DNA from 3 places in the Priestia sp. HNGD-A6 genome. Region 3 is predicted to be linked to each of the others. Evidence: a T-box and tRNA genes for the amino acid it is inferred to sense, from the RefSeq annotation. Region 3 holds a T-box; the other regions hold tRNA genes.
The links. The T-box of region 3 lies ahead of thrS (threonine--tRNA ligase). A T-box ahead of a tRNA ligase gene usually reads a tRNA of that ligase, here a tRNA-Thr.

Region 1: it encodes a tRNA-Thr, which carries the amino acid that the T-box ahead of thrS (threonine--tRNA ligase) is inferred to sense. The anticodon was not compared.
Region 2: it encodes a tRNA-Thr, which carries the amino acid that the T-box ahead of thrS (threonine--tRNA ligase) is inferred to sense. The anticodon was not compared.

Annotation. Positions count from the first base shown of each region.
Region 1 covers NZ_CP138621.1:2,173,140-2,176,380, reverse strand. Annotated here, with positions in the region: rRNA gene SCI76_RS10965 (23S ribosomal RNA) at 1-997, shown strand, start outside; rRNA gene rrf (5S ribosomal RNA) at 1,061-1,176, shown strand; tRNA gene SCI76_RS10955 (tRNA-Val) at 1,283-1,358, shown strand; tRNA gene SCI76_RS10950 (tRNA-Thr) at 1,363-1,438, shown strand; tRNA gene SCI76_RS10945 (tRNA-Tyr) at 1,447-1,530, shown strand; tRNA gene SCI76_RS10940 (tRNA-Gln) at 1,537-1,611, shown strand; tRNA gene SCI76_RS10935 (tRNA-Lys) at 1,616-1,688, shown strand; tRNA gene SCI76_RS10930 (tRNA-Gly) at 1,698-1,772, shown strand; tRNA gene SCI76_RS10925 (tRNA-Arg) at 1,779-1,855, shown strand; tRNA gene SCI76_RS10920 (tRNA-Pro) at 1,860-1,936, shown strand; tRNA gene SCI76_RS10915 (tRNA-Ala) at 1,942-2,017, shown strand; tRNA gene SCI76_RS10910 (tRNA-Met) at 2,048-2,124, shown strand; tRNA gene SCI76_RS10905 (tRNA-Ser) at 2,152-2,244, shown strand; tRNA gene SCI76_RS10900 (tRNA-Met) at 2,270-2,346, shown strand; tRNA gene SCI76_RS10895 (tRNA-Asp) at 2,351-2,426, shown strand; tRNA gene SCI76_RS10890 (tRNA-Phe) at 2,435-2,510, shown strand; tRNA gene SCI76_RS10885 (tRNA-His) at 2,521-2,596, shown strand; tRNA gene SCI76_RS10880 (tRNA-Gly) at 2,608-2,681, shown strand; tRNA gene SCI76_RS10875 (tRNA-Ile) at 2,688-2,764, shown strand; tRNA gene SCI76_RS10870 (tRNA-Asn) at 2,768-2,842, shown strand; tRNA gene SCI76_RS10865 (tRNA-Glu) at 2,847-2,918, shown strand; gene SCI76_RS10860 (M48 family metallopeptidase) at 3,128-3,241, shown strand, end outside.
Region 2 covers NZ_CP138621.1:2,606,288-2,609,528, reverse strand. Annotated here, with positions in the region: rRNA gene SCI76_RS13180 (23S ribosomal RNA) at 1-1,471, shown strand, start outside; rRNA gene rrf (5S ribosomal RNA) at 1,581-1,696, shown strand; tRNA gene SCI76_RS13170 (tRNA-Asn) at 1,706-1,780, shown strand; tRNA gene SCI76_RS13165 (tRNA-Glu) at 1,784-1,858, shown strand; tRNA gene SCI76_RS13160 (tRNA-Val) at 1,882-1,957, shown strand; tRNA gene SCI76_RS13155 (tRNA-Thr) at 1,962-2,037, shown strand; tRNA gene SCI76_RS13150 (tRNA-Tyr) at 2,046-2,129, shown strand; tRNA gene SCI76_RS13145 (tRNA-Gln) at 2,137-2,211, shown strand; tRNA gene SCI76_RS13140 (tRNA-Lys) at 2,216-2,288, shown strand; tRNA gene SCI76_RS13135 (tRNA-Gly) at 2,298-2,372, shown strand; tRNA gene SCI76_RS13130 (tRNA-Ala) at 2,395-2,470, shown strand; gene rocF (arginase) at 2,634-3,241, shown strand, end outside.
Region 3 covers NZ_CP138621.1:379,714-382,954, forward strand. Annotated here, with positions in the region: gene SCI76_RS02030 (hypothetical protein) at 202-408, shown strand; gene thrS (threonine--tRNA ligase) at 580-1,797, opposite strand; T-box leader at 1,851-2,079, opposite strand; T-box leader at 2,119-2,347, opposite strand; gene SCI76_RS02040 (sulfatase-like hydrolase/transferase) at 3,013-3,241, opposite strand, start outside.

The DNA of each region.
Region 1 (3,241 bases), 1.8 Mb from region 3:
GGCGGCCGTAACTATAACGGTCCTAAGGTAGCGAAATTCCTTGTCGGGTAAGTTCCGACCCGCACGAAAGGCGTAACGATCTGGGCACTGTCTCAACGAGAGACTCGGTGAAATTATAGTACCTGTGAAGATGCAGGTTACCCGCGACAGGACGGAAAGACCCCGTGGAGCTTTACTGTAGCCTGATATTGAATTTTGGTACAGCTTGTACAGGATAGGTAGGAGCCTGAGAAGCCGGAGCGCTAGCTTCGGTGGAGGCGTCGGTGGGATACTACCCTGGCTGTATTGAAATTCTAACCCGCGGCCCTGATCGGGCCGGGAGACAGTGTCAGGTGGGCAGTTTGACTGGGGCGGTCGCCTCCTAAAATGTAACGGAGGCGCCCAAAGGTTCCCTCAGAATGGTTGGAAATCATTCGTAGAGTGTAAAGGCACAAGGGAGCTTGACTGCGAGACCTACAAGTCGAGCAGGGACGAAAGTCGGGCTTAGTGATCCGGTGGTTCCGCATGGAAGGGCCATCGCTCAACGGATAAAAGCTACCCCGGGGATAACAGGCTTATCTCCCCCAAGAGTCCACATCGACGGGGAGGTTTGGCACCTCGATGTCGGCTCATCGCATCCTGGGGCTGTAGTCGGTCCCAAGGGTTGGGCTGTTCGCCCATTAAAGCGGTACGCGAGCTGGGTTCAGAACGTCGTGAGACAGTTCGGTCCCTATCCGTCGTGGGCGTAGGAAATTTGAGAGGAGCTGTCCTTAGTACGAGAGGACCGGGATGGACACACCGCTGGTGTACCAGTTGTCTTGCCAAAGGCATCGCTGGGTAGCTATGTGTGGACGGGATAAGTGCTGAAAGCATCTAAGCATGAAGCCCCCCTCAAGATGAGATTTCCCATAGCGCAAGCTAGTAAGATCCCTGAAAGATGATCAGGTTGATAGGTCAGAGGTGGAAGCGTGGCGACATGTGTAGCTGACTGATACTAATCGATCGAGGACTTAACCAAACTTTTAAAAGCGTAAGCTTTACTCAGCAAACTGTTACCTAGTTTTGAGAGAGCAATCTCTTGTCTGGTGGCGATAGCGAAGAGGTCACACCCGTTCCCATACCGAACACGGAAGTTAAGCTCTTTAGCGCCAATGGTAGTTGGGACTTTGTCCCTGTGAGAGTAGGACGTTGCCAGGCAATGAATAAGACCCCTTTTTATGCTCTTGTAAAAGAGTCTAGGGGTTTTTTATTTGGCTCATTTGTAAAAAACTTATATACACATTTAATGTTGTGTATGATATTTGGAGGATTAGCTCAGCTGGGAGAGCACCTGCCTTACAAGCAGGGGGTCGGCGGTTCGATCCCGTCATCCTCCACCACCGTGCCGGTGTAGCTCAACTGGTAGAGCAACTGACTTGTAATCAGTAGGTTGGGGGTTCAAGTCCTCTTGCCGGCACCATTTATATCGGAGGGGTAGCGAAGTGGCTAAACGCGGCGGACTGTAAATCCGCTCCTTCGGGTTCGGCAGTTCGAATCTGCCCCCCTCCACCATTTTATTGGGCTATCGCCAAGCGGTAAGGCAACGGATTTTGATTCCGTCATGCGTTGGTTCGAATCCAGCTAGCCCAGCCATAGAGAGCCATTAGCTCAGTTGGTAGAGCATCTGACTTTTAATCAGAGGGTCGAAGGTTCGAGTCCTTCATGGCTCATTTTAATAAGCGGAAGTAGTTCAGTGGTAGAACACCACCTTGCCAAGGTGGGGGTCGCGAGTTCGAACCTCGTCTTCCGCTCCATATAAAGCGCCCGTAGCTCAATTGGATAGAGCGTTTGACTACGGATCAAAAGGTTAGGGGTTCGACTCCTCTCGGGCGCGCCATAAACGGGAAGTAGCTCAGCTTGGTAGAGCACTTGGTTTGGGACCAAGGGGTCGCAGGTTCGAATCCTGTCTTCCCGACCATTTATGGGGCCTTAGCTCAGCTGGGAGAGCGCCTGCCTTGCACGCAGGAGGTCAGCGGTTCGATCCCGCTAGGCTCCACCAATGAAATTAAATAATTGTAACGAATAATATGGCGGTGTAGCTCAGCTGGCTAGAGCGTACGGTTCATACCCGTGAGGTCGTGGGTTCGACTCCCTCCGCCGCTACCATATAAGTTACATTTGTTATAAATATACGGAGGAATACCCAAGTCCGGCTGAAGGGATCGGTCTTGAAAACCGACAGGGGTGTTAAAGCCCGCGGGGGTTCGAATCCCTCTTCCTCCGCCATTTATTTATATCATATTCATATCATCGCGGGGTGGAGCAGTTCGGTAGCTCGTCGGGCTCATAACCCGAAGGTCGCAGGTTCAAATCCTGTCCCCGCAACCAAAGTGGTCCCGTGGTGTAGCGGTTAACATGCCTGCCTGTCACGCAGGAGATCGCGGGTTCGATTCCCGTCGGGACCGCCATTTTGTTTGGCTCGGTAGCTCAGTTGGTAGAGCAAAGGACTGAAAATCCTTGTGTCGGCGGTTCGATTCCGTCCCGAGCCACCATTTTAAGACGGCGATTGTGGCGAAGTGGTTAACGCACCGGATTGTGGTTCCGGCATTCGTGGGTTCGATTCCCATCAGTCGCCCCATCTTAAGTAACGCGGGTGTAGTTTAGTGGTAAAACCTCAGCCTTCCAAGCTGATGTCGTGAGTTCGATTCTCATCACCCGCTCCAAATAATGGGCCTATAGCTCAGCTGGTTAGAGCGCACGCCTGATAAGCGTGAGGTCGGTGGTTCGAGTCCACTTAGGCCCACCATATTCCACAGTAGCTCAGTGGTAGAGCTATCGGCTGTTAACCGATCGGTCGTAGGTTCGAGTCCTACCTGTGGAGCCATACTGGCCCGTTGGTCAAGCGGTTAAGACACCGCCCTTTCACGGCGGTAACACGGGTTCGAATCCCGTACGGGTCATCTCAAAAGCAGTTTGCATATGCAAACTGCTTTTTTTGTTTGTAAACAGAGTTTAGACAAAAGAATAAACTCTGTTTTTCGTTTTTCTATGATTTTCTCTTCACAATTTGCATTTCCTATAGCACATCTCTAAACGCTTGTTCTAAATTTCGAAAAAAAACCTACAATAGTAATAACAGAATACTGTTTGTACAAAAGGAGGGGAATGCGTGAAAAAAATTGTTTTGTGGTCCATCGGAGTTTTTCTTGTATATGCAGCTTGTATATGGGTGTATTTATTTTATATAAGTGACACCTCTATTCCACAATCATTAAAAGGTACC
Region 2 (3,241 bases), 2.2 Mb from region 3:
GTAATGGGGGGACGCAGTAGGATAGGGTAAGCGCGCTGCTGGATATGCGCGTTCAAGCAGTTAGGCTGATGAGTAGGCAAATCCGCTCATCATAAAGGCTGAGCTGTGATGACGAGGGAATTATAGTACCGAAGTTCCTGATTCCACACTGCCAAGAAAAGCCTCTAGCGAGGCGGGAGGTGCCCGTACCGCAAACCGACACAGGTAGGCGAGGAGAGAATCCTAAGGTGATCGAGAGAACTCTCGTTAAGGAACTCGGCAAAATGACCCCGTAACTTCGGGAGAAGGGGTGCTCTGGTAGGGTGTATAGCCCGAGAGAGCCGCAGTGAATAGGCCCAGGCGACTGTTTAGCAAAAACACAGGTCTCTGCGAAGCCGCAAGGCGAAGTATAGGGGCTGACGCCTGCCCGGTGCTGGAAGGTTAAGAGGAGGGGTTATCCTTTGGGAGAAGCTCTGAATCGAAGCCCCAGTAAACGGCGGCCGTAACTATAACGGTCCTAAGGTAGCGAAATTCCTTGTCGGGTAAGTTCCGACCCGCACGAAAGGCGTAACGATCTGGGCACTGTCTCAACGAGAGACTCGGTGAAATTATAGTACCTGTGAAGATGCAGGTTACCCGCGACAGGACGGAAAGACCCCGTGGAGCTTTACTGTAGCCTGATATTGAATTTTGGTACAGCTTGTACAGGATAGGTAGGAGCCTGAGAAGCCGGAGCGCTAGCTTCGGTGGAGGCGTCGGTGGGATACTACCCTGGCTGTATTGAAATTCTAACCCGCGGCCCTGATCGGGCCGGGAGACAGTGTCAGGTGGGCAGTTTGACTGGGGCGGTCGCCTCCTAAAATGTAACGGAGGCGCCCAAAGGTTCCCTCAGAATGGTTGGAAATCATTCGTAGAGTGTAAAGGCACAAGGGAGCTTGACTGCGAGACCTACAAGTCGAGCAGGGACGAAAGTCGGGCTTAGTGATCCGGTGGTTCCGCATGGAAGGGCCATCGCTCAACGGATAAAAGCTACCCCGGGGATAACAGGCTTATCTCCCCCAAGAGTCCACATCGACGGGGAGGTTTGGCACCTCGATGTCGGCTCATCGCATCCTGGGGCTGTAGTCGGTCCCAAGGGTTGGGCTGTTCGCCCATTAAAGCGGTACGCGAGCTGGGTTCAGAACGTCGTGAGACAGTTCGGTCCCTATCCGTCGTGGGCGTAGGAAATTTGAGAGGAGCTGTCCTTAGTACGAGAGGACCGGGATGGACACACCGCTGGTGTACCAGTTGTCTTGCCAAAGGCATCGCTGGGTAGCTATGTGTGGACGGGATAAGTGCTGAAAGCATCTAAGCATGAAGCCCCCCTCAAGATGAGATTTCCCATAGCGCAAGCTAGTAAGATCCCTGAAAGATGATCAGGTTGATAGGTCAGAGGTGGAAGCGTGGCGACATGTGTAGCTGACTGATACTAATCGATCGAGGACTTAACCAAACTTTAAAAGCGTAAGCTTTACTCAGCAAACAGTTATCTAGTTTTGAGAGAACAAAACTTTTTCAAAAAAGTCTTGCTTTCTTTATCAAATCATGTATAATATAATTTGTCTGGTGGCGATAGCGAAGAGGTCACACCCGTTCCCATACCGAACACGGAAGTTAAGCTCTTTAGCGCCGATGGTAGTTGGGACTTTGTCCCTGTGAGAGTAGGACGTTGCCAGGCTATTATTATTCCACAGTAGCTCAGTGGTAGAGCTATCGGCTGTTAACCGATCGGTCGTAGGTTCGAGTCCTACCTGTGGAGCCAACTGGCCCGTTGGTCAAGCGGTTAAGACACCGCCCTTTCACGGCGGTAACACGGGTTCGAATCCCGTACGGGTCACCATTTATTTTTATCTACATAATAGTGGAGGATTAGCTCAGCTGGGAGAGCACCTGCCTTACAAGCAGGGGGTCGGCGGTTCGATCCCGTCATCCTCCACCACCGTGCCGGTGTAGCTCAACTGGTAGAGCAACTGACTTGTAATCAGTAGGTTGGGGGTTCAAGTCCTCTTGCCGGCACCATTTATATCGGAGGGGTAGCGAAGTGGCTAAACGCGGCGGACTGTAAATCCGCTCCTTCGGGTTCGGCAGTTCGAATCTGCCCCCCTCCACCATTTTTATTGGGCTATCGCCAAGCGGTAAGGCAACGGATTTTGATTCCGTCATGCGTTGGTTCGAATCCAGCTAGCCCAGCCATAGAGAGCCATTAGCTCAGTTGGTAGAGCATCTGACTTTTAATCAGAGGGTCGAAGGTTCGAGTCCTTCATGGCTCATTTTAATAAGCGGAAGTAGTTCAGTGGTAGAACACCACCTTGCCAAGGTGGGGGTCGCGAGTTCGAACCTCGTCTTCCGCTCCATTTCTATATAAAAAAACATATTGGGGCCTTAGCTCAGCTGGGAGAGCGCCTGCCTTGCACGCAGGAGGTCAGCGGTTCGATCCCGCTAGGCTCCACCATACATATAAACGTACAACCTTTAAGCAATTTGCTTAAAGGTTTTTTTGTGTAGTTTCTACAAATTAGAATTGTATATATATTCAAAAAAGTGTCGAGTTGAGCCATCGCTCATTTAGCCGTTACAATAAGAGAGTAGCAACATTTGTGATGGGGGGAAATATTATGAATAAGCTTTCAATTATTGGAGTACCAATGGATTTAGGTCAAACTCGCCGAGGGGTCGATATGGGGCCAAGTGCGATACGATATGCAGGTGTTATGGAACGCATCGAGAATATTGGATATAGTGTAGAAGATAAAGGGAATATTGAAATTGCCTTAGCTGAACGAGTACATAGTGATGAAAATACAAACTTAAAGAATTTAAAAGCTGTAGCGGATGCTAGCGAAAGACTTGCTCAGACCGTAAGTGATGTTATTGCAAATAAAAGGTTTCCTTTAGTGCTAGGGGGAGATCACAGCATCGCTATCGGAACACTAGCAGGAGTAAGTCGTCATTATAAAAATTTAGGCGTAATTTGGTATGATGCACACGGAGATTTAAATACAGCAGATACGTCTCCTTCCGGAAATATTCACGGTATGCCATTGGCGGCAAGTATAGGTATAGGAGACGAAGCATTGACTCGAATTGGTGGCTATGCCCCTAAAGTCAAGCCCGAGAATATTGTGATTATCGGAGCCCGTTCTTTAGATGAAGGAGAAAAAGAGCTAATAAAGGAAAAAGGAATTAAAGTGTATACGATGCATGAGATAGATCGAATGGGTAT
Region 3 (3,241 bases):
CTCTCTCTATTTTGTCTTTATCAACTAAATAAAGAAATCATCGTTGTGATTATGTATAATAAGTTTGAATAAAATTAATATTCTAAAAAATAAATAGATTCATTTCCAGATAGTTTTTTTCGCTACCTATCTTCAAATATAAATTCCTGACATAGGGATTATTTACAGAACGATGAATGTTTTACCTCAACGGGTGTTATAATGATGAAAACTGAAGCGTATGAAGGGCGGAGAGAGATGCTTAACTTACTTATTGGCTGTATTTTACTAGCATTAGGAGTGTACTTTATGTTTAAATTTCTTTTTTATTCTCCTTCTAAAAAGAAGCGAGGTCAGCAACCTATGAACAAATTGTCAAATGAAGATTCAGCTTTCCCCCGTACAAACGATTCGAATGGAACAAGATAATTTTTTTCATAAAATACCGGCGTTTGTCTAAGGCAAAAGTTATACTGCTGATATATATTATCTTATACCCTTCTAGTTCAATATTCCCTTCATTTTGGTGTAAGACAAGATGAAGGGAATCACTATCCGACTTAAAAAATCGGATTTTTCTATTTAGCAAGGTAAATGGCTTCAATAAACTCCGTTTGAATTTTTTTCTTTATTCAAGTGTACAGCTGCCTCTTCAACACTTACTGTTCCAATGTTTTTCTTCCCGTGCTTTCGCATAGCAAGCGATTTATTTTCTACTTCTTTATCTCCTATTACGGCCATATAAGGAACTTTGAGCATTTCGGCTTCTCTAATTTTCAAACCTATTTTTTCAATACGATCATCCACTTCAACACGATACCCTTGTGACTCCAGCTCGTGTTTCACCTTGTATGCATATTCCACATGCGGCGGTGCAATAGGCAAAAGCTTAAATTGAACAGGAGCCAGCCAAAGAGGAAATTGACCTTCATAATGTTCAATCAAGATGGCCATAAATCGTTCAACGGAACCGTATATAGCGCGGTGAATCATTACGGGACGGTGCGGTTTATTGTCTTCTCCAATATACATACAGTCAAACTTCTCTGGCATTAAGAAATCAAGCTGAACTGTTCCACACTGCCAGCTGCGGCCTAGGGAATCTAAAATATGAAAATCGATTTTCGGCCCGTAAAAAGCTCCGTCTCCTTCATTTACCTGATAGTCTAAGCCTTTTTCATTTAGCACCGATTGAAGCGACTTTTCTGCTTGATTCCATGTTTCAATATCTCCCATAAATTTTTCAGGACGTGTGGATAGCTCCACTTTGTAATCAAAGCCAAAATGTGAATAAAAGTCATGGATAAACGCTAGAATGCGGCTAATCTCAACTTCAATCTGATTAAGTTCTACGAATAAATGCGCATCGTCCTGTGTGAATGACCGGACTCTTAGCAGTCCGTTTAAAGAGCCCGAAAGCTCGTGGCGGTGAACCAATCCAAGTTCTGCGTATCGAACCGGAAGTTCTCGATAGCTTCTTCGCTTGCTGTTAAACAATAAAATGGCTCCCGGACAATTCATCGGTTTAATCGCATAGTTTTGTTTGTCAACATTTGAAAAATACATATTTTCATGATAGTGCTCCCAGTGCCCTGATTGTTCCCATAGCTCCTGTTTCATCATGATGGGAGTTTTTATCTCTTGATAGCCTGCTTTGTAATGCTTTTGTTTCCAGTAGTTTTCTAACTCATTTCGAACAATCATTCCGTTAGGTAAGAAAAACGGCATACCAGGAGCTTCTTCCATCGACATAAACAGCTCCAGTTCTTGACCTAATTTTTGATGATTTCGTTTTTCTGCTTCCATTTGTTTTGACATGTTCATTCCTCCAATATGTTTTTATTCAACAAAAAAACCGCACTCATCCCTAGTAAAGGGACGAATGCGGCCGTGGTACCACCCTAATTCCGTAAAATACCTATACGTATTTTACGCTTAAAAAGATAACGGTTTTACCGGTTGCAGTTTCAGTGTATACACATTCCCCGCCGCAGCTCCAAGGTGGTAAATTCATTTCGTTTTCTAAGGGTTCTCAGCCAGTGACCCTACTCTCTGTAAAGAAAATCCAAAAATGATTCATGTCCTTTTCAATGCTTGTATATTCATTTTTTCTACATAAAAAACCGCACTCATCCCTAGTGAAGGGACGAATGCGGTCGTGGTACCACCCTAATTCCGTAAAATACCTATACGTATTTTACGCTTAAAAAGATAACGGTTTTACCGGTTGCAGTTTCAGTGTATACACATTCCCCGCCGCAGCTCCAAGGTGGTAAATTCATTTCGTTTTCTAAGGGTTCTCAGCCAGTGACCCTACTCTCTGTAAAGAAAATCCAAAAATGATTCATGTCCTTTTCAATGCTTGTATATTCATTTTTTCTACATAAAAAACCGCACTCATCCCTAGTGAAGGGACGAATGCGGTCGTGGTACCACCCTAATTCCGTAAAATACCTGTATGCATTTTACGCTCAAAAAAGATAACGGTTTTACCGATTGCAGTTTCAGTTATGCACATTCCCTGCAATAGCTCTAAGGTGGTAAATTAGATGATTTCTTAAGGGCTCCCAGCCGCTGACCCTATTCTCTGCGAAGAAAACGGCACCTAATTCATGTCCTTTTCATTGCCAAATAATGTTTGTTAGTTGTTAAAAGTGATTATAGTGTATAAATTTTACAGAAGTCAAGAAATAATTTTTATTTTTTAATATTATAGAATTAATTTATGCTTAAATTTCCGAAAAGTTACTTAGGAATATATGGGCTTAAAAAGTTTTTTATTATAATATTAACACCTGCATTTTATTTTGTTTTTACCTTTATTGTGTAAAAATAAAGGCAAAAAAGAAAGATATTACAAGCACTTATTTGCTTTATCTAAGTATTATTAACGAATTAAAATCCAGTACTGCTCAAATCAGAATAAGTAACATAGCACAAGTATCATCAGTTTTTTTATTTATATACTAAAATATTAAATATACCTTTTTCTACTTACACCAATATTAGGCTTGAACTCGTCGAAACTATTTTTTATCTATCTTTAGACGGAAGCTCCTGGTACATGCTTCCACTTTGCGGAAAAATCCGTTTTTTCCTGAGTTGTTCTTTAAGAATAACATCAAGCTGCCGCTGAATTTTCCTTGTTTCATTTGTTGAAAAATACGGGTAAGCCCAATTTACTGTTTCTAACGGATCCTTGGTCAAATTGTACATTTCAATTTGATCCGGAACCGATGTTTCTTTAAGGTTAGTAAGATCT